2 linked regions of the Accumulibacter sp. genome follow. The protein of the gene in region 1 binds, or shares a complex with, the protein of each later gene. Links are inferred from orthologs where the notes say so. Each region holds a gene or a part of one and is shown on either strand. Other genes may lie near its edges.

Evidence for each region.
Region 2: the proteins of tsaE (region 1) and tsaD are in contact, whole or in part, in a crystal structure (PDB 6N9A), measured with the Thermotoga maritima proteins. The link is inferred for Accumulibacter sp. from one-to-one orthologs. Residues at the interface, in WP_004082108.1 of Thermotoga maritima: Leu37, Gly38, Lys46, Lys57, Val59, Lys60, Ser61, Thr63, Phe64, Thr65, Leu66, Met67, Val69, Pro71, Tyr82, Arg83, Leu84, Asp86, Asp88, Phe89, Asp93, Ile128, Asp130, Glu131, Arg134; in WP_004082750.1 of Thermotoga maritima: Cys10, Asp11, Arg49, His50, Leu82, Gly84, Gly135, Gly136, Glu154, Thr155, Leu156, Asp157, Asp158, Ser159, Glu162, Asp165, Lys166, Arg169, Leu170, Tyr175, Lys213, Thr214, Leu217, Tyr218, Gln221, Arg222, Asn324.

What each region holds. Positions count from the first base shown.
Region 1 is NZ_JAZKUG010000001.1:2,773,913-2,788,391, forward strand. The notes cover bases 2,263-5,114. They hold tsaE (tRNA (adenosine(37)-N6)-threonylcarbamoyltransferase complex ATPase subunit type 1 TsaE), read left to right. Parts: upstream 2,263-3,362; coding sequence 3,363-3,866; downstream 3,867-5,114. Other genes in these bases: queG (tRNA epoxyqueuosine(34) reductase QueG), read right to left, coding at 2,263-3,311; V5B60_RS12340 (N-acetylmuramoyl-L-alanine amidase), read left to right, coding at 3,821-5,114. In the rest of the region: phosphate regulon sensor histidine kinase PhoR, read left to right, coding at 1-404; V5B60_RS12325 (electron transfer flavoprotein-ubiquinone oxidoreductase), read left to right, coding at 582-2,222; more of queG, read right to left, coding at 2,244-2,262; more of V5B60_RS12340, read left to right, coding at 5,115-5,191; V5B60_RS12350 (hypothetical protein), read left to right, coding at 6,046-6,933; V5B60_RS12355 (M48 family metallopeptidase), read right to left, coding at 6,978-7,721; V5B60_RS12360 (type I restriction endonuclease subunit R), read right to left, coding at 7,721-10,870; V5B60_RS12365 (hypothetical protein), read right to left, coding at 10,872-11,183; V5B60_RS12370 (restriction endonuclease subunit S), read right to left, coding at 11,180-12,394; V5B60_RS12375 (type I restriction-modification system subunit M), read right to left, coding at 12,388-14,479. UniProt on the Escherichia coli protein: Required for the formation of a threonylcarbamoyl group on adenosine at position 37 (t(6)A37) in tRNAs that read codons beginning with adenine.
Region 2 is NZ_JAZKUG010000001.1:1,891,040-1,905,602, forward strand. What follows is about bases 321-3,256. They hold tsaD (tRNA (adenosine(37)-N6)-threonylcarbamoyltransferase complex transferase subunit TsaD), read left to right. Parts: upstream 321-1,243; coding sequence 1,244-2,269; downstream 2,270-3,256. Other genes in these bases: V5B60_RS08165 (DMT family transporter), read left to right, coding at 321-1,122; plsY (glycerol-3-phosphate 1-O-acyltransferase PlsY), read right to left, coding at 2,359-2,976; V5B60_RS08180 (dihydroneopterin aldolase), read left to right, coding at 3,114-3,256. In the rest of the region: ubiquinone anaerobic biosynthesis accessory factor UbiT, read left to right, coding at 1-129; more of V5B60_RS08165, read left to right, coding at 187-320; more of V5B60_RS08180, read left to right, coding at 3,257-3,470; glutathione transferase GstA, read right to left, coding at 3,717-5,966; V5B60_RS08200 (BON domain-containing protein), read right to left, coding at 6,164-6,817; V5B60_RS08205 (phosphoheptose isomerase), read right to left, coding at 6,814-7,407; V5B60_RS08210 (HIRAN domain-containing protein), read right to left, coding at 7,448-7,837; V5B60_RS08215 (YraN family protein), read right to left, coding at 7,818-8,207; rsmI (16S rRNA (cytidine(1402)-2'-O)-methyltransferase), read left to right, coding at 8,223-9,086; V5B60_RS08225 (molybdopterin-containing oxidoreductase family protein), read right to left, coding at 9,035-11,131; V5B60_RS08235 (hypothetical protein), read right to left, coding at 13,073-13,435; V5B60_RS08240 (hypothetical protein), read right to left, coding at 13,898-14,239; V5B60_RS08245 (hypothetical protein), read right to left, coding at 14,426-14,563.

The sequences.
Region 1 (14,479 bases):
GCGGCCCGGGGTTGCGCGGCAACCGCCATGAACTGCACAGCGCCTTCGGCAATCTGGTGTCGAACGCGATCCGTTACACGCCGGCCGGTGGTGACATCCGCGTTCGCTGGAAACTGCGCGCCGGTGTCGGTGTCTTTTCGGTGCGTGATTCCGGCGTCGGCATCGCCGCCGAACACCTGCCGCGCCTGACCGAGCGCTTCTACCGCATCGACCGCGGCCGCTCGCGCGATACCGGTGGCACCGGTCTCGGGCTGGCGATCGTCAAGCACATCCTGTTGCGTCATCAGGCGGCGCTGGTGGTCGACTCGCAGCCTGGCGCCGGCAGCAACTTTCGCGCCGAGTTTCCGGAGTGGCGGCTGCGGCCACAGCCGTCACCCGATCTGCCAGCAGCCGACGAGGCTTGAGTGAAGAGTGGCGCCGGCGGGCGAGGTCGTGTCCGATCGCGCCGCTCAGGTCGTTGACCGGACCCGCTGACTGCGGTATACGACGAACGCAGTGCAGTCTGCCGGCGACAAGCCCGGCGAGGCGCCGGGGGGCTTGCGGCGGCTGCCGACTCGATCGAGAAACCATGGGGAGCGGTAATGGAACGGGAAGCAATGGAGTACGACGTGGTGGTTGTCGGAGCCGGTCCGGCGGGCCTGAGCGCAGCCATCCGCCTGAAGCAGTTGAATCCGGACTGGTCGGTGATGATCCTCGAAAAGGGTTCGGAAGTGGGAGCCCACATCCTCTCCGGCGCGCTCTTCGAGGCCAGGGCGCTCGATGAGTTGCTGCCCGACTGGCAGTCCCGGGGTGCGCCGGTGACGACACCGGTCTGCGAGGACCAGGTCTTCCTCTATCGCAGCGAGACCTCGGCCGTCCGCTTGCCGGGCTTTGCCGTTCCGGCGCCGATGCACAACGACGGCAACTGGGTGATCAGCCTCGGCTCGCTCTGTCGCTGGCTGGCCGAGCAGGCCGAGGCGCTGGGCGTCGAGATCTTCCCCGGCTTTGCCGCCGCCGAACTCCTCTACCATGAAGACGGCTCGCTGAAGGGGGTGGCGACAGGCGACATGGGTCGCGACAAGCATGGCCAGCCGAAGGACGGCTTCCAGCCGGGACTTGAACTGCACGCCCGTTACACGTTGCTTGCCGAAGGCTCGCGCGGGCAACTGGGCAAGGAACTGATCGCGCGTTACGACCTGGCCGCCGGCGCGACGGCGCAGCACTATGGTCTCGGCATCAAGGAGCTGTGGGAGATCGATCCGGCGAAGCACCGGCCCGGGCTCGTCGTGCATGGCGCCGGCTGGCCGCTGAGCGAACATGGCGCCACCGGCGGCTCCTTTCTCTACCATCTCGATGAACGGCAGGTGGTCGTCGGCCTGATCGCCGACCTCAACTACGCCAATCCGTACCTCTCGCCCTTCGAGGAGTTCCAGCGCTTCAAGCGACAGTCGGAGATCAGGAAGTACCTAGAGGGCGGCAAGCGGCTGTGCTATGGGGCGCGCGCGATCACCAAGGGCGGTTTCAACAGCCTGCCGAAACAGAGCTTCCCCGGCGGTCTGCTGCTCGGCTGCGACGCCGGTACGCTCAACTTCGCCAAGATCAAGGGCATCCATACGGCGATGAAGTCCGGCATGCTCGCTGCCGAAACGGTCGCCGCGGCGCTGCAGGCCGGCGATCAGGGGCGCAGCGATCTCGTTGCCTACGCCGCGGCCTTCCGCGAGTCGTGGCTGTACGGCGAACTGCACCAGGCGCGCAACTTCGGCCCGGCGCTGCACAAGTTCGGTACCTTCCTCGGCGGTGCCTTCAACTGGATCCAGCAGAACCTGTGTGGTGGCCGCATGTTCTTCACGCTCAAGGACCGCAGCAGCGACCACGGGCAACTGGCGCCGGCATCCCGCTTCCAGCCGATCGAATATCCAAAGCCGGACGGCAAATTGAGCTTCGACCGGCTGTCTTCGGTCTTCATGTCGAACACCGCCCACGAGGAAGAGCAACCGATCCATCTGCAACTGCTCGACAGCAGCAAGGCGATTGCGGTCAATTACCGCGAGTATGCATCGCCCGAGCAGCGATACTGCCCGGCCGGTGTGTACGAGATCGTCGAGGAGGATGCCGGTCCGCGCCTGCAGATCAACGCTTCGAACTGCCTGCACTGCAAGACCTGCGACATCAAGGATCCGACACAGAACATCCGCTGGGTTGCCCCCGAGGGCGGTGGCGGACCGAACTACCCCAACATGTGAGTCGGCAGGTGGCGGCGTCGCTCAGACCGCCGCCGCGTGGCGCGCCAGCGCCCAGACGACGTGTTCGCGCACCAGCGCCGAAGGGTGGTCGAGCCGCGCACGCAAGGCGGTGACGACTCCAGGGGTTCCTGGGCGGGCGTTGCCGAGGGCGACCGACACGTTGCGCAGCCAACGCTCGTGACCGATGCGGCGAATTGCGCTGCCCTCCAGGCAACTGTCGAATTCGCTCTCACTCCAGGCAAGGAGTGCGGTCAGCGGCGCCGCATCGAGCCCGTTGCGCACGGCGAAGTCGGCATCACCAATGCGGGCGAAACGATTCCATGGGCAATGCAGCTGGCAGTCGTCGCAACCGTAGATGCGGTTGCCGATCAGTGGCCGCAGCGACGGCGGGATGCTGCCCGGCAACTCGATCGTCAGATACGAGATGCACAGCCGCGCGTCGAGTTGGTAGGGCGCGACGATCGCCGCCGTCGGGCAGACATCGAGACAGCGCCGGCAGTCGCCGCAATGCTCCTCTGCCGGCGGGTCGGCGGCCAGTGGCAGGTTCGTGTAGATCTCGCCGAGGAAGTGCCACGACCCCTCGCGCGTCAGTGAGAGCGTGTGCTTGCCGCGCCAGCCGACTCCCGACTGCCGTGCGAACTCGGTCTCGAGAACCGGCGCCGAATCCGAAAAGACACGGCAACTGCAGGGCCGGCCGAGTTTCACGGCGGCTTCCTGCAGGCGCGCGGCGATCTTCTGCAGGCGGCGCCGCATCGTTTTGTGGTAATCGCGGCCGAGGGCATAACGGGAAACGTAAGCGAGGCGGTCGTCGCCCAGAACCGACAGGGCGTCCGCCGCCTGTGGGCAATAGGGCAGGCGGGCCGAGATCACCGTCCGGACACCGGGCAGCAGCGCTTGCGGCGCCAGACGCAGCGCTGCATGTTTGGCCATATAATCCATCTGCCCGTGCCGTCCCAGATCCAGCCAGCGCAGCAACCCGGGTGCAGCCGCGGCCACGTCGATGCCGCTGACGCCGATGGCGGCAAAGCCCAGTTCGGCACCCCAGGAGCTGATCTGCTGCCGTAGCGCGGCCGCGTCGCCGACGCTCAATGATGGCGCGTCGCCCGTCGCTCGCCTCCCACCCGTCTCGGAGTCCTCATCGTGCATAGCCCGGATGATAACCAGTCCGCCCTCCGCCTGCACCTGCCGGATGCCGCCGCCACCGCTCGTGTCGGCGGCGCGCTGGCGCCGCTGCTCGAGCCCGGAATGGTCGTTGCGCTCGATGGCGACCTGGGCGCCGGCAAGACCACCCTGGTGCGCGCGCTGTTGCGCGCCCGAGGCCATTGTGGTCCCGTCAAAAGCCCTACGTATGCGCTGGTTGAAATTTATGTGATTTCGAGGATATACTTCTATCACTTTGATTTCTATCGTTTCAACTTTCCGGAAGAATTTCTGGATGCTGGGCTTGGCGAGTATTTCCGTGACGATGCGGTCTGTCTGGTCGAATGGCCGCAAAATGCGGCCGGGTACATGCCTGCGGCCGACCTCGTCCTGCGCCTGCGTTTCGCGCAGCGTGCAAGGGAGGTGGACATCGTCGCCGGCAGTGAGGAGGGTCGAGAATGTCTGCGAGCGCTGAGAAGCGGCTGGTTGCCCGCCGCCGGCTGATCAAGTTCACCGGCGCGTCACTGCTGTTGTCGGTCAGCCCGCTGGGGCAGGCCGCGGCGGGACGCGCCGTGGGAATCGTGGCAGTGCGGGTCTGGCCGGCGGCCGACTATACACGCGTGACGATCGAGCACAACGCACCACTGAAATACACCCATTTCCTGGTCAAGGACCCCGACCGTCTGGTGGTCGATCTCGAGGGAGTCGAGTTCAACGGCGTTCTCGACGGCCTCGCGAGCAAGGTCGCCGCCGATGACCCCAACATCCGCCTGCTGCGCGCCGGCCGCTACAAGCCCGGAGTCGTTCGCCTGGTGATGGAACTCAAGGGGGAGGCCAATCCACAGGTGTTCGAACTGGCACCGGTCGGTGGCTACGGCCACCGACTGGTTCTCGACGTCTATCCACTCAATCCGCCCGATCCGCTGCTCTCGCTGATCGACAGGAATGAGCCCGGGCAGGCGGTGGTCGAGAGCCGGACGGCCAGCCGGCCAGACAGCCGCAGCGAGGCGCGGCCCGAGGCCGTGGCCGACAGCCGGCGCGAGGTCCGGAGCGAAGCGGCGCCAAGCGAGCAGAAGGCTGCGGCCAAGCGCGCGGGCCGCCCAATGGTCGATCGCCTGGTCACCATCACGCTCGATCCCGGGCATGGTGGCGAAGACCCGGGCGCGGTCGGCAGCGGTGGCAGCTACGAGAAAAACGTCACGCTGGCCGTCGCCCGGCGGCTGAAGGCCAAGATCGAGGCCGAGCCGAACATGCGCGCGGTGCTCACCCGGGACGCTGACTACTTCGTGCCGCTGCAGGCGCGCGTGCAGAAGGCGCGCCGAATCCAGTCGGACCTTTTCGTCTCGATCCACGCCGATGCGTTCGTCCGGCCCGATGCCAACGGCTCGTCGGTCTTCGTCCTCTCGGAGAGCGGCGCCTCGAGTTCGGCAGCGCGTTACCTGGCTCAGAAGGAAAACGCCGCCGACCTGATCGGCGGGGTCAACATCGACGTCAAGGATCCGGTGCTGGCGCGGACGCTGCTCGATCTGTCGCAGACGGCGACGATCAACGACAGCCTGAAGCTCGGCAAGGCCGTTCTCGGCGAAATCGGCGGCATCAACCGCCTGCACAAGGCGAATGTCGAACAGGCCGGGTTTGCCGTCCTAAAGGCACCCGATATCCCGTCGATCCTGATCGAGACGGCCTTCATCTCCAACCCGGAGGAGGAGAAGAAACTGAACGACGAAGCCTATCAGGACAAGATGGCCGAGGCGATCCTGTCCGGCATCCGCAAGTACTTTGCCAAGAACCCGCCGCTCGCCAAGTCGCGGCTCGCGCGTCTCGACTGACGCCGGTCGCGTACCAGCCCTTCTCGGTTGCGGCTGGCCCAGAGGAGGTGCGAGGCCGTTCGCAGGGGGGGTTCCATAACGGCTTGGTCCCTGCTAGAATCCGCGTCCTGCACTGGCGACACTGGACGCCGTGCCGCTGTAGCTCAGTCGGTAGAGCAGCGCATTCGTAATGCGTAGGTCCCCAGTTCGATTCCGGGCAGCGGCACCAAAGAATCAAGCACTTGGCCTCGGTCAAAAGCCGGGGCTTTTTTGTGGGGTTACGCCGGGGTTACATTTGACGTAACCAAGCCGGGTTCTTGGCGGTCAGGGCCGTCGCGTTGCCAGCAACATCGGGTTGAACTTGGTCACCACATCACCGTTACGCAGTAACGCCCGGCGCCCGGTGCCCACGGATTGACCCGCGGCGCGTCACGTATACAATCCCCATAGGCACCGCCGCCAAGGCGCTCTCTCCCACCAGGTTCATCCGCCCCGGCGGTGAGAGCGCCTGGACAGCACGTCCTCGGCGGGACAGACAACACTATTCGTTAGGCCTCACAAGCACTATGAGCCCAGGCCTTACCCCCTCAGAAGCTTTGGTCAACCGGCTGAGCTCAAGCAGTTTCCTGCGGCTATGGACTCATCCGAATCCCGTTGGAAAGGGGGGCAAGGAGTTGTGCGATTGCCTAGTCGTGTGCGGTCCTCACATCATCATCCTCTCCGTCAAGGAAGTCGAGTACCGGGATACTGGCGACAAAACTGGTTGGGAAAGATGGCAGAAGGGAGCGATCGATAAGTCGGTCAAGCAAATCTGGGGCGCCGAGCGTTGGCTTCGAATGTCCGACCGTGTCCTTCGAAGCGACGGACGAGAGATCATGTTGCCGCCCAAGGAAGCTCGCCAATTTCATCGCATCACCGTCTCTCTCGGAGGTCGAGGCGAAGTACCTTTGCAGTGGGGAGACTTCGGACATGGCTTTGTTCACCTCTTGGACGAGCAGAGTCTGAAGGCGGCATTCAGCGAATTGACGACGGTCACAGACTTCGTGCGCTACCTGAGCGCCGCAGAGAACATCTTCGAGCGTGGTGTTCGACCAGTGTTTGCAGGCGGCGGAGCGGAGGATCTCTTGGCACTCTATGTTCAGAACGGATCCGACTTTGGTCTCTTCGATCCCGCCACAGGCCACCCGGCTCTCGCCATCATCACAGACGGGATCTGGGCAGCGCTCATCAAACAGGCAGACTATTTGGCTCGCAATCGAGACCTTGAGTCGTCGTATGCGTGGGACCGCCTGATCGAGAGCTACGCCGAGGACCTCCTCACCAACGGAATGTTCGACATGTTCCGGAGTGAGGTGACGCAGAACGAACTGGCACTCGTCGCCATGGCACTCCAGCCACGCGGGCACCGGGCGAATCTTGCCGACGCATTCCTTGAGTTCCTGGGGTCTGACCACGCGCGTGTTGCCGCCAGGTGCGTGGTGGCCGACGACGAAACAGCATTCGTATTCACGACGGGCGACTCGGCCGACCGCGAGCTTCGTGGGCGCGAGTTATTCCTTCGCTGCTTCGTTGTCCGTGGACGATGTCCGAGAGTCAAGACCGTCGTAGGCATCGCCACTGATCGGCCTAAGGCCGGCAAACGCAGTCATTCGTCCGATATCGTTTATCTGCACCTGCCGACCTGGGATCCAACGGACGACAAGAAGGTGAATGGCATTCAGGCTGATCTGGGCTATTTCAAGAACACAACGTGGCCAACATAGCGGTGACGCCTGACGAACAAAGACAGATCGTGCGAAGCCACGACCTACCCCATCTGTTGGTCGAGCTCGGTGGAGGAAGCGCTGGGCCAATCTGCCAGCGGCAACTCGTTCAACTTCGCCCGCGACTCCCGCCAAGTCGGGTAGTGCAGTCCAAGCAGTGCCATGAAGCGGTCGCTGTGGGTCGGCTCAAGCAGATGAAGCATTTCGTGTACGACCACATACTCAAGGCATTCCTTCGGCTTCTTCGCCAGTTCCGTGTTCAAGCGGATCGTGCCAGCCGACGGATTGCAGCTACCCCACTTGGTCTTCATTTGCTGCACGTAGAACCCTCTCACCTCGACCTTGAGGCGCGGCCCCCAGGTCGCAATCAAAGGTGCCACCTCGGTCTTCAGGATCTGGCGATACCAGTTCGCCACGATCGCTTTTCTACCCGCCTCATCGGTGCCAGGGCGAACGCTCACCAGCAGCGTGGAGTGACGTAGCTGCACCGTTGCTGGCTCATCCGCCTCGATCAGCTTCATCAACATCCGCCGGCCCCATACGGAGTGACTCTCGCGGTCGATGAATTCGCGCCGGGTCTCGCGTTCCTGATCGCGCAACTTCTTCTGCTGCTGCTTGATCCAGGAGAGCTTGGAGATCGCGAAGAGCCGGATCGTGTCGAGCTTCATCCGTTCGGGGACGACCAGCCGCACGCGCCCGGTCGGCGGGTAGACGCTCAGGTGGATGTTCCGGATGTCCTTCTTGACCACGTCGAGAACGATGTCGCCGAGCTCGATCTGTGTGACCATCAATACTCCCGCTGCGCCTTGATGATCAGGAATATGCGCTCGACCTGCTGAGGATCGTTGCGCAGCAAAGGCAGCAGGGCGCGCTTGATTTCGTTCTCCTTCGCCTGATGTCCCCGCCAGTCGTCGGGCCGCACTCGTCGCACGGTTTCGTCGATGGCCAGTGCCAGTTCCAGCGCCGGGTTGTTCCCGGCGCCGTAAGCCGCTGGCGGTGGCTCTGCAACTCCACTGGCAGCAGGCGCGGCCATGGCCAGCAGGTTGTCGTACAGCGCGCGCAGCCACGGCCGGGTTCGCAGCACCTCGGGCGTGTCGGGTGCCTGCCCATGCAGCACGCGCTTGACCAGGTCGGCGATGCGCTGCAGGTACGCCTGGTAGTTCAGGCGCCGGGCGCGCAGGTCGGCGAGGATCTCCTCCAGCAACTTCGACATCCGGTCGTAGTAGGCCGGGTTGTTCAGATGCTCCTGCAGGATTCGGCTGCGCACGTTGTTGGCGATCGTCTCGGCTACGGCGTCCTTGTTGGCCTTGATGCCACCGGGCAGGCTGTCCACCGCGCTGGCGATGCCCGCCTTCACGATCACCTCCAATAGCGGCGTGTCGCCGAACGTCGAGATAGGCCGCGGCTCGGCCGCTTCGATGTAGGTGTCGATCAGGTGCCGCATGTCGGCCTCATAGGCCTTGAGGTCGATGGTCTCGCCGCTGGCTTTCCGGATGACCTCGCGGAGCTCCAGATAGCGCTGCACCTCCTTCTTGATGCGGGCGATGTCCTCAACGCTGTACTTCGCTGCTTCCAGGTCGTCGGCGATTGCGGCGTAGGCCCGCACCAGCGACACCGTCGCGGTGTACAGCGCCACGCGCTGCGGCTCGTGTTCAGCCAGGTCGGCCGCGATTTCGACGTTGCCGCAGAAATAATGGATGTGCTCCAGCTCGCCCTTGGGCGGCTTCACCGGTTCGCAGATCAGCGCCGCGGCTTCCAGCGCGTTGTCCAGCCGCTCGCGGCCCTTCGTCAGCCGGTCGTGCAGCAGCACGTCGGGGCTGACGCCGGGCGCACTGCGGTCCAGCTCCGACGTATAAACCTGTAGTGCCCCAGTTCCCTCGTCATTGACCAGCTTCCTGAACAAGTCCTTGTAATCGACGATGTAACCCACCGCCTTGTCGTCACCGTCCAGCCGGTTCACGCGGCAGATGGCCTGGAACAGGCCGTGGTCCTGCATGCTCTTGTCGATGTAGAGGTAGGTGCAGCTCGGCGCGTCGAAGCCGGTGAGCAGCTTGTCCACCACCACCAGCAGCTTCATGTTCGCGGGCTGTTCCTTGAACAGCTTCTTGGCGTTGTCCTCGTAGGTCTCGGTCTTGGACTTGCCGGGCTCGGCCTGCACGCCCTTCAGCAGCGCGGTGTAGGTGTCGTAGAGGAACTGCTTGTCGGTCTGCGTGTTGGCACCAGTCTCCTCCAGCGTCACGTCCTTGGCCAGCGGGTTGTACGAGGTGACCACCGCGCACTTGCCCTTGAAGGCGGTCTTCTGGAACAGCTCGAAGTACTTGCACGCCTCGTAGATGCTCGAAGCCACCAGGATCGCGTTGCCCCGTTGGCTGGCCAGGCGTGGCTTGACGCCGAAGTCGAACACGATGTCTTCGACCACGCGCTCCATGCGTGAGCGCGAGCTCAGCACGTTCTGCATCGTGCCCCATTGCTCGCGCAGCGCCGCCTTCTGCCAGGCGTTCAGGCCGCGGGTCTTCGCTTCGAACCATTTATCGATCTTGTCCTGCGAGCCCAGGCTCTGCTCGATGTCGCGCGCCTCGTACACCAGGTCGAGCACCACGCCATCTTCCACGCCCTCGCTGAACTTGTAGGTGTGGATGTAGTCGCCGAAGACCTCGCGGCTGGTCTGCGCGTCCTGCTTCAGCAGCGGCGTGCCGGTGAAGCCGATGAACACCGCGCCGGGCATCAGCGCCTTCATCGTCTTGTGCAGCTTGCCGCTTTGCGTGCGGTGGCATTCGTCGACGAAGACGAACACCTCGCCCACGGTGGGGCTGGGCTGCGAGGCCAGCTCCTTGATGAAGGTGTCGAAGTCGTCGACTCCCTTGCGCCCGAACTTGTGGATCAGCGAGCACAGCAGCCGCGGCTTGGCCTGGCCGAGCTGGTTCATCAGGTCCTGCCCGCTGCTGGTGCGCTTGATGGGCTCGCCGGCCTCTGTGAACACGCCCTCGATCTGCTTGTCCAGCTCATCGCGGTCGGTGACGATCACCACGCGGGCGTGCGGCCGGTTCTCCAGGATCCACTTGGCCAGCAGCACCATCACGATGCTCTTGCCGCTGCCCTGCGTGTGCCAGAGGATACCGCCCTTGCGGGCGTATGCGTGCTGCTGCGCCGCCTTGATGCCGAAGTACTGGTGCACCCGCGGCAGCTTCTTCACGCCGCCGTCGAACAGCACGAAGTCGTGCATCAGCTCGACCAGCAGCGCCTTGGCGCACATCTTCAGCAGGTACTTGTCGAGCTTGAAGCGGCGGTTGTCGGCCTCGTCTTCCTCCCACTTCAGGAAGTACTTCTCCGGCGTGCCGACGGTGCCGTACTGCAGCCCCTCGGAATCGTTGCCCGCGAAGACGAACTGCACCGTGCTGAAGAACCAGGCGTTGAACTCGGGCGTCTGGTTCGACAGGTTCTGCCGGATGCCGTTGCCGATGGACGTGCGGCTGTTCTTCAGCTCGACCACGCCCACCGCGATGCCGTTGACGTACAGCACCAGGTCGGGCCGCCGCTCGTGCCCGCCCAGCCCGCCGCGCAGCGTCACCTCCTCGGCGATGGCGAAGTCGTTGGCCAGCGGCTGCGCCCAGTCGATCAGCTTGACCGTCTCGGTCGCCTTGCTGGCTTCGATCTTCACCGGCACGCCGTAGCGCAGCAGGCCGTAGACCGCCTTGTTGTTGTCGTAGAGGCTGCGGTTGGGGTTGTCCGCCTCGGTGCGCAGCAGGTAGAGGGCGCGGTTGATCTGGTCGGGCGTGTTGCCGGCCATGTTCAACCAAGCGGTGAGCAGGCCCTCCTCGATGTTGCTGTTGCCGGTGCGGTCGGTCCAGTCGCCCAGCGCGCGATAGCCGAGCTCATCGCGGAACAGGGCGAGCACGCGGTTCTGCGTGGCGCGCTCGGGGGTGCCGATGCCGCTCATCTCACACTTCGTCGAAGTGGCACCACTGGTCCTCGGGCAAAGCCCGCAGGAACGCGCCGATCTGCTCGAGCTGGCCTTGCTGCTGCGCCCATTCGAGGTGTTCCTTGAACCGCAGTTGCTTCTCGATCGGCGTGGTGTGGTGCCAGGCGGCGAGGATCAGCGGCGCGGGCGGCTCCCAGCCTCCCGAGGGCTTCTGGCGCGGGTTCTTCAGCATCCCGTAGAGCCGGCTCCACTGCGGCGGCATCGGCACCAAGCGGTTGTTCGCGGTGCATTCGGCCCAGAGGGCGTCGTAGGCTGCAGCGGTGTTGCTCATACCAGCCGGGTCCTGCCGGTGAGCAGTTCCTGCATCATGGCCTGCTTGAGGTCACGAGTCTTGTGGCGGCGACGATTCAGCAAGTCCAGGTCCGCATCCATATCCGACAGCACTTCGGCAATGGCAGCTTGCTCCTGGAGTGGTGGAAGGTCGATCCAGGTCGACGAGAAGAAGGTCGGGCGAAGGTTGGGATATGCGCTGGTAGCGGTGTGTTCCTGCAACTGTCGCAGGGCCTTGTCGCTTCTCAGCACGTAGGACAAGAACTTGCCAAGGGCTCTTGACTTGACAGGCCGGAGCACCCGCACGAAGTTCGAGGCAGCCACGTTCGGTCGACCATCGCACCACCAGACCTTGCCCAGACCATTGCCACTCGTTGTGATGACGATATCGTCCAAGTGGCACCGCGCCTGTGCGAACTCGGCATCAGACAAGAAGCGCGATGCAGTGGAGGTCAGCACACCGTCTGGCGAGATGTCGCCTGCACGAATGATCTCTGCAGATGTCGGGCGATCGGCGTCAGGCTCTCGAGCGCCCCAGTACCCCGTTGCCCTGATCACGAGTTGTTGAAGGCTGGCGATCTCCCACTCGCCGTGGAAGCCGGGTAGGCGGGTTTGGCCGGTGAGGAGTTGCTGCATGGCGGCCTGTTTGAGGTCGTGCTTCTTGGCGATGAGCCGGTCCAGCGCGCCCAGCAGCGCATCCACATCGCTCAACGCTCCCGCGATGGCGCGTTGCTCATCTCGCCCTGGCAGCGGGAAGGCAAGCGGCTTGACGTGCTTGTTGTTGATCTGTGGGACCGATGTCGTATCGGCGAACCTCCACAGCCCGATGTGCGCAAGTGCGTAGTAGAGGTACTCGCAGTTGAGGTTTCCGGTTGGCGTTAGCGCCATGAGGTTCGTATCCATGTACGACGCTTCGCTCAGTATGCGAACCTTGTTCAACGCAATGGCAGCACCTCTTTTCGCGAAGACGACGCTATTTGCTGAAACTGTCGCGCCTTTCGAGAAGTGGTACGGCGTTGAAGCGGCGTCCAAGTACTTCTCGCTGCTATTCAGCTGCTCGACCTTGAAGTACGGCACGCCACTCGTCTCAAAGCGGAACAGTGACGGACTGGCTCCGCTGGTGATTCGCACGTGGTCGCCAAGGGCAACCACGTCCCAATCGCGCGGCACAGGCCCGGCCTCGCTTCTCTGTAGTCCAGACGCAATCACCACGCGGCCCCCATCTGCTTGAGGTATTCCTCAACGCGGCTGGCTAGCACTGCCACTTCGCCGGTGAGCTTCGGCAGCGGGGTGGCGTAGCGTTCGGCCAGTTGGCGAATGCGTCCAGTCAGCGTCTGCGACACCCGGTCCAGCTCGCCCTGCACGGCAGCAGCCAGCGTGGCCAGCCACTTGTCGTCCACGACGAGGGTCTTGATCTCGTCCTCTGTGAGCTGGCCGTACTTGGCAGCCACCTTGACCATCAGCGCGTCCTGCGCCGCCTTGAGCTTGGCGCCGACTTCGGTGTCCTGCTCGATGAGGGACAGGTATTCCTGCAGCACCACGCGCTCGTCCGCGGTGTCCGGGTCAGCTTTGTCGATCGCCTTAAATTGGGCGGTCACACTCGCCTTGGTGAGCTTGTCCTTGTCGTTCTTCGCTTCGTCCAGCAGGCCACCTTCGCCGCCGTGTTCCTCGGCCATCTCTTCCATCTGCTGCGCCAGGGTGGCGGCCTGCGCCTCCAGCGCCTCGATGGCGGCCTGCTCCTTCGCGTAGTAGCGGGCGATGACGAGCGCGGGCGGGATCAGCTCGGCGGCGTACTTCTTCCTGCCCACGGCGAAGTCGGGCCGGGTCTTGGTCTTGCTGGCCTTGTCTTCGACGATCAGCCGGGGCTGGGCGGCCGCCAGCCAGCCGTCGGCGGCGATGAGGTAGCAGTCGTCCTGCATCGTCTCGCCCCAGTAGTCCATCAGGTGCTGGTAGACGTCGTAGGCGTCGATCAGTGGGGCGTGATCGAAGGCTTGGAGCAACGCCTCGGCGATGGTGCCGATCAGGGCCTTGGGGTGGCCGTCCTGCGCAAAGCCGCGCAGGTGCGGCGTGTTGGCCGCCTTCCACTGCGCGAACAGCTCGTTGGCGGCCGCGATGAAGGCGGTGAACTCCGCGTGGCCGAAGATCGTCGGCTTGATCTCGGCGGGTGCGACACGGAGCCGGCTGTAGCCGGGGCGGTCGGCCAGTTCGAACAGCGCGGTGCGCACGGCGGGGAAGACCTGCCAGTAAGGGGCCAGCGCATCGAGGTCGCGGTCGGGGATGCCGCCGCGCAGGTGGGCGTGGATGTCCTGCAGGTCCTCGGGCTCGGTGCTGTCGATGTAGCGCGGCAGGTTGAGGTTGAACTCGTTCCTCGGGTCGCTGATCTCGGCCAGCGGCACGCGGCGCGCGTAGCCCGGAATGTCCACCTGACGGGTGAAGGTGTCGACGATGCGGTGGATGTCCTGCTCGCGCAGGCGGTTCTTCGGGCCGTCCTTGCGGAAGCCCTTGCTGGCGTCGATCATGAAGATGCCGCTGCCGGCTGACGACGCGTCGGCGCGGGCCGGGGCCTGAGCCTTGTCAAGCACGACGATGCAGGCGGGGATGCCGGTGCCGTAGAACAGGTTGGCCGGCAGGCCGATGATGCCGGCGATGTAGCCGCGCTGGACGAGGTTGCGGCGGATCACGCCCTCGGCATTGCCGCGGAACAGAACGCCGTGCGGCAGGATGCAGGCGCCCCGGCCGGTGCTCTTGAGCGAACGCAGGATGTGCAGCAGGTAGGCGTAGTCGCCCTGCTTGGCGGGCGGCGTGCCGTAGTGCTTGAAGCGTTCGTGCGGGTCGTTGGCCGGGTCGAGGCCGGTGCTCCAGCGCTTGTCGCTGAAGGGCGGATTGGCGACGACGTAGTCGAAGGTCTTGAGCTGGCCGGCGGCGTCGGTGAACAGCGGGTTGGCCAGCGTGTTGCCCTGCATCACCAGCGCCGTCGGGTTGTCGTGCAGGATCATGTTCATGCGCGCCAAGCCGGCGGTGGCGGAGTCCTTCTCCTGCCCGTAGAGCGTGACCTTGGAGCGGGCCGCGTCGCCCACCTTCAGCAGCAGCGAGCCCGAGCCGCAGGTGGGGTCGTAGACCGTGGTGGCGCTGGTGGTCTCGGCGCGGGCGATGCCCAGGATGCTGGCCATCACGCGGCTGACCTCGGCTGGCGTATAGAACTGGCCTTTGCTCTTGCCACTCTCGGTGGCGAAGTGCCGCATCAGGTACTCGTAGGCGTCGCCGAGGATGTCGTCGCCGTCGGCGCGGTTCTTCGAG
Region 2 (14,563 bases), 880 kb from region 1 along the record:
CCGGACACCCTGTTCTTCAAGCGCGAGCTGTCGATCACCGGTGACACCGAACTCGGGCTGCTGGTGAAAAACATGCTCGATGCCATCGAGTGGCCGCAGTTGCCGCAACTGTCGCTCTTCCGCCGATGAGCCCGGACGCCGCCCGGCGGACTGGCGCTGCCGTTGCGGCAAGGGATATCCGCAGCATTGCCGGCTAGCGCGCCACTGCTCACCGGCGTTGCCTGCGCGCTTGCTGCCGGCATGCTCTGGGGACTGGTCTTCGTCGTGCCGCTGCTGCTGCCCGGGTACCCGCCGGCGATGCTGTCCTTCGGGCGTTACCTCGCTTTCGGGCTGATCGCCGTGCTGCTCGCCTGCGGCGACCGCGCGCGTCTGTCGCGGCTGCAGAGCGAGGACTGGCGGATGGCTTTCGAGCTGGCTCTGGTCGGCAACATCCTCTACTACCTCTTCCTGGCGGCGGCGATCCAGCTCGCCGATGCGCCAATGCCGACGATGCTCATCGGCACCCTGCCCATCGTCATCGCGATCGTCGCCAACTTCGGCAGCGAGGCCTTGCCGTGGCGCCGCCTGCTGCCGTCGCTGACGGTGATCGCGATCGGCATCGGCCTGGTGAACCGCCACGAGATGGCGCTGCTCGGCGCGCAGCGCAGTATCGACGACTACGTGGGTGGCGCCCTGCTGGCCTTGGCGGCGGTTGCCGCCTGGACCTGGTACCCGGTGCGCAACTCCCGCTGGCTGCGCCAGCGACCGCAGATCGCTTCCGGAACCTGGGCACTGGCGCAGGGGCTGGCGACGTTGCCACTGGCAGCGATCGGCATGGCTGCTGCCGGCGTCTGGTCGGACCGCAGCTTCGACTATCCGCTGGGCCCGCAGCCGATGCGCTATGTGGGACTGATGCTGATGCTCGGCTTCTGTGCCTCCTGGCTCGGCACCGTGCTCTGGAATCGCGCCAGCCAGCTGCTGCCGACCGCGCTCAGCGGCCAGTTGATCGTCTTCGAGACGCTCGCCGCCTTCGCCTACGCCTTCATCTGGCGCGGCTCGCTGCCCGGTAGCTCGGCGCTGGCGGGGATCGGGCTGCTGCTTGCCGGCGTCGTTCTCGGCGTGCGCGCTTTCCGCGGCGGCTGAACGGCCGTTCTGGCTCACGGGCGGGGAGGCGGACCAGTCGTCATGCCGCCAGTGCTTTTCCCACCAGGCCCTGCCGTCGGCAGCGGGGAAACGATGGTGGCAGGGTGTTAGAATGCCGCCGATGCTGGTTCTCGGAATCGAATCCTCCTGCGACGAAACGGGCGTCGCGCTGTACGATGGCGACGGCGGCGACGGCAGCTTGCTGGCGCACGCGCTTCACTCGCAGGTCGACATGCACGCCGAGTACGGTGGCGTGGTGCCGGAACTCGCGTCACGCGATCACATCGGCCGTCTCGTGCCGCTGCTGCGACAGGTTCTTGCCGCCAGTGGCCGCTCGTTGGCGCAGATCGATGCCATCGCCTATACGCAGGGGCCGGGTCTCGCCGGCGCCCTGCTCGTCGGCGCCGCTTTCGCCGAGGCGTTGGCGATGGCTCTGGGGCTGCCGACCGTGCCGGTGCACCACCTCGAGGGTCACTTGCTGTCGCCGCTGCTGTCGGCGCGTCCACCGCGCTTTCCCTTCGTCGCGCTGCTCGTTTCCGGCGGGCACAGCCAGCTGATGCGCGTCACCGGCGTCGGCGAGTACGCGTTGCTGGGCGAGACGCTCGATGACGCGGCCGGTGAGGCCTTCGACAAGACCGCCAAGCTGCTCGGACTCGGTTATCCTGGCGGCCCGGCGCTCGCTGCGCTCGCCGAAAGGGGCCGACCGGGGCGGGTGAAGCTGCCGCGGCCGATGCTGCGCTCTGCTGACCTCGATTTCAGCTTCAGTGGCCTGAAGACGGCCGTCTTGACCCGCGTGCGCGAGTTGGGGATGCTCGACGACGAGCAGCGGGCGGACATCGCCTGCGGTTTTCAGGAAGCGATCGTCGAGGTGCTGGTGAGCAAGGCGCTGCGCGCCGTACGGACCAGCGGCCTGCGGCAACTGGTCGTTGCCGGCGGCGTCGGGGCCAATCGCGAACTGCGCCGCCAGCTCGATGCGCGCGCGCTGAGGTCGCGCATCGACGTCTTCTACCCGGAACTCGAATTCTGTACCGACAACGGCGCAATGATCGCACTGGCCGGCGCGTTGCGCCTGCAGGCGGGGCTTGCCGGCAAGGCCGCCGGTGCTTTCTCGGTGCGGCCGCGCTGGCCGCTGACCAGCGCCGGCTAGCCCGTCGCGGCAAGAGCGTTGCGCACGGACCGGCGGCGTTCGCGCGCCGGGCCAGGTACGGTTGCCGGTCGTGGCCGGTAGCGCAAGAACTACTGGCGTTTGCCGCCGATGCGCGGCTCGCTGCCGGCGAGCAGTCGCTGCAGGTTCTGCCAGTGCTTGCCGATCAATGCCATGGCGATGATGCCGATCACCAGCACCCTGCCGTCGTTGCCCCATGACACGATGGCGTAGAGTGGCGCTGCGGCCGCTGCGACGAGTGCCGCGAGTGATGAATAGCGCAGGGTGAAGGCGACCAGCAGCCAGGTGGCGAGTGTGGCCAGCCCGAGCCAGGGATCGATCGCCAGCAGGACGCCGGCGGCGGTGGCGACACCCTTGCCGCCCTTGAAGCCGAGGAAGACCGGGTAGAGGTGGCCGAAGAAGACGGCCAGCGCCACGAGGCCGACCGTCAGCGGTGGCAGACCGTACAGCGGTGCGTAGTGGGTGGCGAGAAAGACCGCCAGCCAGCCCTTCGTCGCGTCGCCGACGAGGGTGAACAGCGCCGCACCCTTGTGCCCGCTGCGCAGGACATTCGTCGCGCCGGGGTTCTTCGAGCCGTAGCTGCGCGGGTCGGCGAGGCCGAAGACGCGGCTGGCGACGAGCGCGAAAGGAACCGACCCGAGCAGATAGGCGGCGAGGACGGCGAGCAGGGTGAGCAGTGTCGAAGGCATCGGCTGGGTGGTCCGGGGTTGCCGCCTTATGGCCAGTGGCCGGAAGGCGATAGAATGCGCGCTCTGTCGCCACCTTTCCGGCAGCGCGGTGCCATCATACACCACGCCACCGGCGCACCCACCCGAGCCTGGGCCGCATGGACATCATCTTCATCAACGAACTGCGCGCGACGACGCTGATCGGCATCTACCCGCGCGAGCAAGCCATGCCACAGACGGTCGAGATCTCGCTGCAGATCGGCACCTCGACGGCCAGTGCCGGTGCCAGCGACGATATCGGCGACACCATCGACTATGCTGAGGTCGTCGAACGCCTGCGCAACGAGCTTGCCGCCCGCCATTTCAACCTGCTCGAGCGGCTTGCCGAGTACGTCGCGACGTTGCTGCTCGAGGACTTCGGCGCCACCTGGGTGCGCGTCTCGATTGCCAAGCTCGGCATGATGCGCGGCGTTGCGCGGGTTGGCGTGGTCATCGAGCGCGGTGCCGCCGCCTGACCTGGCGCGTTTCTCCTGCCCGCCGCAGCGGGCTCATGCCTTCCTTGAATGATGCGCTCGACCAGGGGGTCACCGAGCTCGGTTTCGGCCAGTACACGACGACTACCGCCGGCAGCACGCTGAACCTGTTCGTGCATAGCGTGCCGCTGATGATCGGTACCGCCGGCCTGCCGCCCGTGATCATGCGCTTCCTTGCGGCACCGAAGGTCCACGCCGCGCGTCTTTCCGCCGGTCGCTCGCCGCTGCTCAGGTTTCCGCCGCCAGCGCCGCGAGGACGCCCGGCCGGCGGCCGACGCGTTCCTGGAAGGCCGCCAGTGCCGGCCAGCGGCCGATGTCGATGGTTGCTGCGCTGCCCCAAGTGAGGACGGCATACAGGTAGGCGTCGGCGACCGTGAAGTGGTCGCCCAGCAGGTGGTTCCTGTCCTCGAGGCGGGCGGCGACGTAGCCCAGCCGGGTGGCGATAGCCTCCCGCAGGCTGCGCCGGTAGTCCTCGGGGGTATCCGGCCGGAACAGCGGCACGAAACTGCGGTGCAGTTCGCAACCGATGAACGCCAGCCATTCCTGCAGTCGGTAGCGCGCGAGCGTGTGTGCGCGCGGCGCGAGGCCGGACTCGGGAACGCGGTCGGCGATGTATTGCAGGATCGCGGCGGTCTCCGTCAGACGCTCGCCATCGTCGAGTTCGAGCACCGGCACGTAGCCCTTGGCGTTGATCGCCATGAAATCGCTGCCATCGGCCAGTTGGTGCCGGCGGAGATCGACGCGCACGAGATCGAAATCGAGTCCCGCCTCGCGCAGCGCGATGTGCGGTGCGAGCGACGAGGTACCGGGAGCGAAGTAGAGCTTGATGTCGAGGCTGCCGGGCAGGTGCGGAGGCGCTGCCGGCGCTCTCTCATCGTCCTCGTCGACACCGGGAAGCCGGCTGAGCTCGACGCTGAGGAAGCCGCTGTTGTTGCCATAGGCAAAGGCCGAGTCGTTGGCGAAGAAGTAGAGGAAGCCGGGCTCGCTGATCTCGATCTCGCAGCCGTTCGGCGTGGCGACCAGGCTGCTTTCGTCGTCGACGCGGGCGACGCCACCGACGGCACTCTCGATCAGCCCGGTCAGCATGTTCTCGGTGTCGGCATTGCTCGCCTCGAGGTCGGGCCGCGGATGGATCGCGGCAACCAGCGAGAACCAGGGGCGCCTCTCCATGCGGCGGCTGCCCTCGGCGAGCTGCAGGAACCACGCTTTCGACTCATAGCCGTCGGCGTCGGCCGAGACGTCCTTGTCCAGCCACGAGCCGCTGGCCTCGACGCGGTAGCGCTCGCCGACAGCCACCTCGACGCCGGAAGCGTTCCACCACTTGTGCGCATAGACTGGGAAGCGTGCCGAGCCATCGATCGGCAGCTTGCGGAACGGCAACGCCTCACGCTCGGTCTGCAGTTGCTCTTCCGGCGGCGGTTCTTCGCCACGGTAGAAAGAGGCGCAGGCCGGGATGTCCTCGAGGGCCTGCGGTCGATAGTCCGCGCGCCCCTGCAGGCGCTGCAGCACGCTGGGATGGATTTCGGCGTCGTCCGGAATCTTGCGCTCCCTGGTCGGGCGCGTGCGCCAGACCGGGCTGCGGGTCTCGTCGTGCCGGTCCTCCAGGCAGTCGGGCGCCAGTGCCGGCAGCAGTTGCCCGGGCACGAGTCGCAGGCCGGCAGCGAGTTCGTTGACCTCCTGCACCATCCATTCGAGCGCGATGTCGGCGAGGCCGTGGCTGTCGTAGCCACCGCCGACATCGGCATGCGCGCCGGCAAACCAGAGCTGCCTGATCCCCTCGCGTTCGGCCCAGACGGTCGGGACGAAGTCCGCCCGCTGCTCGTCGATGGCCAGCGCCTGGCGACCGTATTCGACGCGTGGACTCAGCTCACGGTTGCGGAACTTGAGGAAGCGGAGTTCGTCGCGGTCGATCAGGCGCAGGCCGTTGAACAGCGGCACGCCGAGTTCCCCGACGGTGTCCCAGACGCCGATCATGCGGATCGGCGTTTCGTCGTGGTGCTTCCAGAAGCGCGCGCCGCGCTTCTTGCCACGATCGTCCCTGTAGATCAGCCAGACCCGTTCGGCTTCATCGGCGGCATCGTCGTCGTCGGCCTCGCCGGCAGCGAGCAGACCGGTGTAGGCGATGAACTCGCCGAGGCTGCGGGCCGCCCAAGCGCCGCGTGAGGCGCCGAAGAGCCAGATCTTGTCGCCCCGCTCATAGACCTGCGAGATCAGCAGGTAGGCGTCGATCATGCTGTCGTGCAGGCCGATTCCCTGCGTCCCGAGCAGCAGGCCCTGCGCGCGGCCGCCGCTGCCGACGCTGGCGAGATGGAAGGCAGCGAGCTGTTCGCCGGTCCTGACGAGATGCGAGCGGATGGGTCCGCTCTCGTCGACCTGTCGCTCGGTTCCCGGTAGCATCTGGAACAGCCGGTAGGCGTTGGTTCGCCCGACCGGATCGTTCCAGCTTCCGTCCAGGCAAACGACGATTTCCTTGCTCATCGCGCTTCCTCCACTGCTCCTCTCGTTGCCCGCTGCCGGCACCGGCTCGTCGATCGACGCGAGCCTGGCGCAGGCACCCGCCGCATCGCCAGGCCGCCGCCTCGCCTGCTGCAGCGGTGCTGCCCGCGTGCCGGCAAGCGCCAGCTCTCGCTCTGCGCTTCAACGCCGCCTGCCGGCGACGACTGCCACTCGAGATCTCAGCCGCCGCCGCTCGCTGGGGCTGCCGGCGGGTTCGATTTCGGCAGTGAGACATCGAGCTCCTTCGCCTTGCTGTCGGAGATGATCTCGAACAGCGTCACCACCTTCTTCACGTCGCTCGTCGTACGCGCCACCTGGACGGCGGCGTCGGCTTCACGCTGCGTGACCAGGCCCATCAGGTAGACCACACGCGCCTCGGTGACGACCTTGACATGGATCGCGTTGAACTTGCCGGCATCGACGAAACGGCTCTTCACGCGGGTGGTGATGTAGGAGTCGTTGCTGCGTGCCGAGAAGGACGTGACGGGGCCGACGGTCAGCTCGTTGTACAGCCCCTGGACCTGTGGCACGGCATTGACGATGTTCTCGACTTCGATGCGCACCTGTTCGGAAGGCACTTCGCCGCTGATAAGAGCCCTGCGGTTGAAGCTGGTGACGTTGATGTGGGCGTTTTCCCAGGGCTTTTCGCCGATGCGTGCAGTCGCCTTCCATTCGATCGATTCGTCGTCGGTCTGCGTGCCGAGCGAGCGGCGATCGAAGGCCGCCAGAGCGCCTCCGCTGGCGCCGGCGGCGACCACCGGCAGACAGCCCTGCAGCAAGAGGGGCAGCAGCGCAGCGGCAAGCAGCGCGCCCATGGCGAGCAGTCGTTTCATTCGTCAACTCCCATCAGCAGGCAATCGATGCCGTCGCAGAGACAGTGGATGACCAGCAGGTGCGTTTCCTGGATGCGTGCCGTGCGCTCGGCCGGAACGCAGATGTGTACGTCGTCCTCGTGCAGCATCTCGCCGATCACGCCACCGCCCTTGCCGGTCAGCGCGATGACGCGCAACTCGTGCTCGTGCGCGACGTCGATCGCCGCGATGACGTTGGCCGAGTTGCCCGAGGTCGAGATGGCGACGAGGACGTCACCGGGTTGTCCGAGCGCGCGCACCTGCTTGGCGAAGATGGCCTGGAAGCCGTAGTCGTTGGCGATCGCCGAGAGGATCGAGGTATCGGTCGTCAGGGCGATCGCCGCCAGTTCATGGCGCTCGACCTCGAAGCGCCCGACCAGTTCGGCTGCCAGGTGCTGCGCGTCGGCAGCCGAGCCACCGTTGCCACAGGCAAGGATCTTGCCGTTGTTCAGCAGGCAGTCGACCATCGTCTCGATCGCCCGGCCGACCGGTGCCGCGAGTGATTCGCGGGCGTCGAGCTTGATCTGGACGCTGTCGCTGAACTGCTGGCGAATACGGTCGGTCAGGTCCATCGGCGGTGTTTCGCAGCGCGTAAAGAGGCCGATTCTAACATCAGAGCAGCAGGAAGACCTCGAACTCGAGCCGGCGCCAGGGATCGGGGTCCTGCCGCATTCTCGACACCCGTGCCTCGAGTCGTTCGCCGGCGTCGAGGGCGCGCGCGACGGCGCGGTTCTCGGCGCGCGGAACATAGCCGAGCTGCTGACCGTTCCAGTCGACGCGCACCGCATTGCGGTCGTGCCGGTTGTCGGCTTCGCGCACCAGCGTCAGCCGGTCACCGGTCCTGATCTGCGACCAGAGCGCGCTGGCGGCATAGTACTGGCTGCCGGCCAGCGGTGAACTCTGCACCAGGACGCGGATCGCTTCGCCGCCCGGCAGCGGCGTGGCGGGCAGGGCGAGGGCGATGGCGAGCGCGAGGGCCCGCTCAAGGCGCCGCAAAGGCATCCGGGATCCACTCGATGGCGGCCGTGGACAGTCCGTCGAGCAGGATGCAGTCGAAGCGGCAGTCGCAGTCGCTGCCACCGCGCAGCGCCAGGTAATGCTCGGCGGCGAGGACGATTCGCCGCTGCTTGGCGCTGGTGATGCTGGCGCCGGCGCCGCCGTAGCCGGCGTTGCGGCGCAGCCGCACCTCGACGAACACGAGCGCCCGGCCATCGCGGCAGATCAGGTCGACCTCGCCGCCGCGGCAACGGAAGTTGCGCTGCAGGATGCTCAGTCCGCGCGCTGCGAGGAAGCGCGCCGCCAGTTCCTCGGCGGCCTCGCCGTCCTTGGCGGCGTTCCTGCCGGGTCCGGGCGTGTTATCTTTGCCGCTCACTGCCTGCCGACTCCGATGACGAACGAATCCGCTGCATTATATTTGGTGCCGACGCCACTGGGCCATCTCGGTGACATGACGCAGCGCGCGATCGAGGTCCTGCGCCAGGTGCCCTGGGTGGCCGCCGAGGACACGCGGCACACGGCGCCGCTGCTGCGTCACCATGGCTGCAACGCCCGCCTGCTGGCGGCGCATCGGCACAACGAGGAGGCGGCGGCGCAGCGCGTCGTCGCGCTGCTCGCCGCCGGCGAGTCGGTGGCGGTGGTCGTCGATGCCGGCACGCCGGGCATCTCCGACCCGGGCGCGAGGCTGGTGGCGCGCGTGCGCGCCGCCGGTCATCGCATCATCCCTCTGCCCGGCCCCTGTGCCGCGGTCGTCGCGCTGTCGGCGGCCGGGTTGAGCGAGACGCAGTTTCTCTTCTACGGCTTTCTCCCGGCCAAGTCCGGGCAACGCGCGCAGGCGCTGCGCGAACTCGCCGAGCTGCCGTACGCACTGGTCTTCTACGAGGCGCCGCATCGCATCATCGAAACGGTCGCTGCGTTGCTCGCGGCCTTCGGCGCGCAGCGTACGCTCGTGCTGGCGCGCGAACTGACCAAGCTGTTCGAGAGCATCCATTCCTGTCCCCTGGGTGAGGCAGCGGCGTGGCTGCTGGCCGACGCCAACCGCCAGCGCGGCGAGTTCGTGCTGGTCGTTTCGGGCGCGCCGGCGGTCGCGGCCAGCGGTGAGGGCGGGCGGGTGCTGCGACTGCTGCTCGACGACGGGCTGCCGCCCAGCCAGGCGACGCGGCTGGCGCACGCGATCACCGGCGCCAGCAGGAAGGCACTGTATCAGGAAGCGCTGTCCTGGCAGGCAGGTGTCACCTCCACCAGGCAGTCGTAGAAGGTCGCGCCGCCGCCCATGTCGGTCAGCGCTTGGCTGGTCACCTCGTTGCAGTTCCGCCCGTCGGGGGATAGCTTGCGCCACCAGATCGAGGTCGCGACGACGACGCCCGGCCGCGCCCGGTCGCTGACCACCGCCCGGGCGGCGAACTCACCGCGCCGGTTGAAGACGCGCAGCTCGCTGCCGTCGGCAATCGCCCGCGCGGCGGCGTCGGCCGGGTTGATCAGGATGCTCGGCGATTTTTCCTGCGCCAGGAAGCGTGCCGAGTTGGCGAAGCTGGTGTTCAGGAAGTTGCGCGCCGGTGGCGTCAGCAGGGCCAGCGGGAAGTCCTGCGCCAGCGGGCTGCACCGCCATTCGCGCGGTTCGATGAAGTCGGGAAGCGGGTCGAGTCCCTGGTCGGCGAGCATCTGGCTGTAGAACTCGCACTTTCCCGACGGTGTCGGAAAGCCGCCGTCGGCGAACGGCGCGTAGGGCTGCGGCAGCCGCAGGCGGGCGTGCCCGTCGCGCACGAGCTGCTCCCACGACAGGCCGGCAAGGCGCGGATCGCTCCAGTCGAAAGCCTGGCGGCACAGATCCTCGTCGCTGTCGGCGAAACACGGCTCGCTGAAACCCATCCGCGATGCCAGGCGACGAAACAGCTCGGTGTTCGGCAGCGCCTCGCCGAGCGGCGCGATCGCTGGCTGGTTGAGCTGGATGTACAGATGGCCGTAGGACTTGTGGATGTCCAGCTGTTCCATGTGGCTGCTCGCCGGCAGCAGGATGTCGGCATAGTCGGCGGTGTCGGTCTGGAAGAGATCGTGTACGACGGTGAACAGGTCGTCGCGGGCGAAGCCGCGCACCACCTCGCGCGACTGTGGGGCAACCGCCAGCGGGTTGCTGTTGTAGACGAAGATCGCCTGGATCGGTGGCCGCGCGTGCAGCAGGTCGTGGCCGATGGTGCTCATGTTGATGATGCGTGGCGGCGGATGCGGCATCAGGTCGGGCCGTTCGAGCGCGGCCGTATTGACCGGATAGTTGCCCGAGGTGGACAGCAGGACACCGCCTGCGGGGTCGCGCCAGGCGCCGGTGAGCGCCGGCAGGCAGGCGATCGTGCGCAGCGCCATGCCGCCACCGGCGGTGCGGTTGATGCCGTAGTTGGTACGGATCGCCGCTGGTCTTGTGCGGCCGTAGGCGTGTGCCAGTTGCTCGATGGTGCTCGCCTCGATGCCGCAGATCGCCGCCACGCGTGCCGGCGGAAAGGCCTGCACACGCTCTGCGAGTTCCGCGAAGCCCAGCGTGTGGCGGGCGATGTAGTCCTGGTCGAGGAGGTCGTCGCGGATCAGCACGTACATCAGGCCGAGCGCCAGCGCGCCGTCGGTTCCCGGCAGCAGGGCGATGTGCTGGTCGCAGCGGTCGGCGGTCATCGTCCGGCACGGGTCGATGGCGACCAGGCGCGCACCGCGCCGCCGGGCTTCCTGCGCCAGGCGCCAGAAATGCAGGTTGGAGACGACGCTGTTGCTGCCCCAGATGAGGATCAGCCGCGCGTCGACGACGTTCTCGGGGTCGAAGCCGATGCTCGCACCGACCGTCGCACGGTAGCCCATGGCACCGGCGCTGGCGCAGATCGTCCGGTCGAGCTGCGCGGCGCCGAGACGGTGGAAGAAACGGCGGTCCAGCGAACCGTAGCCGAGCAGACCCGAGTTGCCGGCATAGCTGTAGGGGACGATCGACTCGGCGCCATGGCTGGCGATGATGCCGCGGAAACGGTCGGCGATGGTGGCCAGTGCCTCGTCCCAGCTGATGCGTTCGAAACACGCTCCCGGCCCCTTCGCGCCGACGCGCCGCAGCGGGTGCAGCAGGCGTTGCGGGTGATGGATGCGCTCGGGGTAGTGTGCCACCTTGGTACACAGCACGCCGGCGGTCGGCGGGTGATCGGCCGCACCGGCGACCTTCAGCACGCGGCCCTGGCTGACCGTGACCTCGAGTGCGCAGGTGTCGGGGCAGTCATGCGGGCAGGCGCCACGTATCGTGTGGCTGACGCCGTCTTCGGCAAGCGCTTGCGCCATGGTCGGGTGTCCTCCGGCAAGGGATGGGTGGGCGACGGCGACACGATAGCAGGTTGCCGGCTGCCTGGGCACCCGTCAAACCAGCAGCGCCTTCATCAGCGCATCCTTCGCGTCCTGGTAGAACTCGATGCCCAGCCGGGTCGCCATCTCATCGGACAGATCGAACAACTGGCGACGGCAGGAGACTGGCAGCAATAGGGATTGGGCACCTTTCTCGACGGCGATCTCGGCCAGGCTGACGGCGTTGTGGATCGGCTCGATGGTGCCGCCGAGGGTGAGCTTGCCGACGACAACCAAGCCGCCACGAACCGACTTGCGCAGCAGGGCACTGCAGAGCGCGATCAGTGACGCGACGCCGGTCTTGGCGCCGCTCTTCGCGGCATCGAAGCCGCGCAACTGGGCAGAGAACCCATGCGCGCGCGGATCGCGGTCGCCAACCAGTTGCCTGGCCCGCGCGTACAGGTTCTGCTCGGCGCATCGGATCGATTCCTGGAAGGCTTGTGGCACGGGCTTGTTGAGCACGCGCACACCGCCGCCCGGACCTTCGGTGACTTCGAGGCGGAACAGGCCGGGATGTTCGTCCTGACCGTCGGGCGAGAGCGTCCCAGATCTGGCCGGCTTCGAGCGGTTCGTCGCCGATGCCCCCCTGGCTCTGCAATTCCGGTGAGGAGACGAATTTCTCGACGCCTTCGGCACCCAAGGTGTAGCTGAAATGCGTATTGCGGAACTCGGCGGCGCCGATGCGCTGCTGTTGTTCCTTGACGCGACGGCGAACCTCCAGCGCCAAGCGCACGGCCCATTCGAGGCTTTCCTCGCTGACCAGGCCGAAGTGGTCGGTAAAGAGGTCCGGCTTGAGCCTGGGCACGTCCCAGCCCGGCAGGTAGCAATGGATGCGGTCCATGAAAGCCGTGTCGTCGCGCATTTCGGGCGGCAGCCGCTGGAACAGGTGGCCGATGCGCTGCTGGTGCTCGACATCGACATCGAAGTTGCCGAGCATGGCGATCGAGCCGTCGGCACGGATGCTCTCCTTGCCGCGCGAAAACTCGCCCGACTCCATGTAGCCCTTCATGATGTTCACTCCGTCCTTCTGGTCGAAGGAGATGCCGGACACCTCGTCGAAGCACACGACGTCGTACTGGCAGACCAGGCCACGCTGGCCGTTGGCGTTATTGACGAACATGCGCGCCACGGTGGCCTTGCCGCCGGAGACCAGGTGGGCGTAGGGCGAGGCCTGCTGCAACAAACGCGATTTGCCGGTGCCGCGCGGGCCGATCTCGACCGGGTTGTCATTGCGCTCGACGAACGGAATCCTGCGCAGCAGGATCGAATCCTTGTGGCGTTCGGTCAGTTGCGCCGGTTCCAGGCCGATCGAGCGCAACAGGAAGTCCTTCCACTTGGCGGTCGTCAGCCTGGCCCGCGCAGCCGACGTCTTGTCGAGTACGTCGCGCTGCGAAAGCTGGATCGCACGCAGGCCGGCGACACCCAAAGGCCGACCACTCGTCTCCTGGGCGATGGTGGCGTCGTAGCCCAGCGTGACCTCGGCATGGAAGCCGCCGGTCAGCATCCGCTGGTGCTCGGTGACCAGTTCCGCGGAGATGCGCACGTCGCGCAGCTTGAGCGAGGGCAACTCGGCGACATACGAATCGGTCCTGGCATCGAGCCGTGCCGTGATGATGTCGATGATGCGCACCTGCCCCTGTTCACGGGCGACGGACTTGATCAGCTCCTCGCTGCCGGCGCGTACCGTGCGCTCGGAAAGCTGGCGCTGGACGATCGCGAGCCCCTCCTGAATCTCGCTCTCGTCGATGGTGGCGCAGTAGCGGCCGAGCATGAACGCGACCACGTAGGTGGACAACGGAAACTGGCGCGAAAACTGGCGCACGCAAGTCCTTGCGGACGACGTAACCAGCGAAGGCTTCGGCGACCTTGCGGTCCAGGGTGTCAAGCTGCATTGGCGTTCCCTTCCCAGGCTGCGCCAAGATTCATGCGTTCCTTGGCTACCTTCTGGCCGTCGCGGCGCAGTACCACGGCAATCTGCTCGCCGATCAAATCATCCACTTCCAGCCAGTCGGCGTCGGCCACCGCATCCTTGAGCACCGCGCAGCGGCCCCACTTGGTCTCGGTCAGCCTGGCGGGGAGCTCGGCCTTGGGCAGGCCGACCGGCAGCAGCAACCAGCCGTGGTCGGTCACCACCCAGACCTGCTTCCAGCCAGCATTGAGCAGGCGCCGGATGGCATTGGCCAGGTCGTCGAGGTGGGCCGGAATGGCACGCCAGCTTCCGGCCCTTGGCGTGACCGTCGCCATCGATGTCGCCGGGAAACTCCGCCCAGCCCTTGCCATAGGCGAGGCTCCGGTTCTCGGTATCGACGACGGCGACACCCTCCCGCTCCATTGCCTCGCAGTTTGTCCGCCGTGTAGGCTCCCTTCGGCAGCCTGGGTGCGAAGTCGCCGCCATTGCCGCCATCGGCGAGCTTGCGGGCCGGAGAGACCCAGACCTTGCCGCTGCGGGTCACCGAGGGAACGCTGGTGAACCCGGGTTGCAGCACCACCGTCAAGCCATTGCCCTTGTCCAGCGCCGCTTCCAGTTCGCGCGCCAGGTCGAGGCGCAAGCCATCGACGAACAGCAGCACCGTGCCATCGGCCACCTCCGGCAGGCTCCAGCCGGGATAACCGTCTCTCTTCACCAGCGCCTGGAAGCCAGCGGCCTGCCTTTCCAGCCAGCGGCGATAGAGGGCGAGCAGCACGGCGTAGATCGGCCTTTCCAGTTCATGTGGCTGCGCGATCGCCATGGCCGAACGGGCAGCGGCATCGACTTCCCAGCCAAGATCGCCGTAGTGCCGCGCTGCTTCCTGCGCATTGCTTCCGGTCAGCGTGCCGGTCCTCAGCCGCCAACACGGCGCTGACTGCCGCTCGTGGATCGAGGCTGGCGGCCTGCAGCAGTTCCTCGGCCAGGCGCTTCTCATCGGCGTCGTTTTCACGCGGGTAGCGTTCGGCCCCCTGCAACAGGTCGGGCGGTGCGATGCCCCGGAACACTTCGTAGGCATCGGGATAGCTGTGCCAGTGGGCGACATACTGCTCCCACAGCCGGTGCGCCGCCTCGCCGGGCATGCTGGCGAGAATGCGCTTCGCGACCTCCAGCGGCCCCTTCGCCGGATTGACGCCGAAACGCCCTTTCGCGTTGGCGACGGAACTCTCCCACGAGGTGCCTTGTTCGGCCCGGATCGCTTCCGGCGTGGTCAGCCAGCGCAGTACGGTCTCGTCGGGTGCCGGGTTGATCAGGTCGTTGAGATGGCGCTAGTCGATGATCACGGCATCGAGGACGGGCAGATGCTGCATCAACAGCTTGTCCATCGCCGCCTTGAGCGCCTGCCCGGTTTCCTGGCTGGCCGAAACCTTGAGCCCCAGGCCTCCGCGCCTGGATTCGAGAAAGGC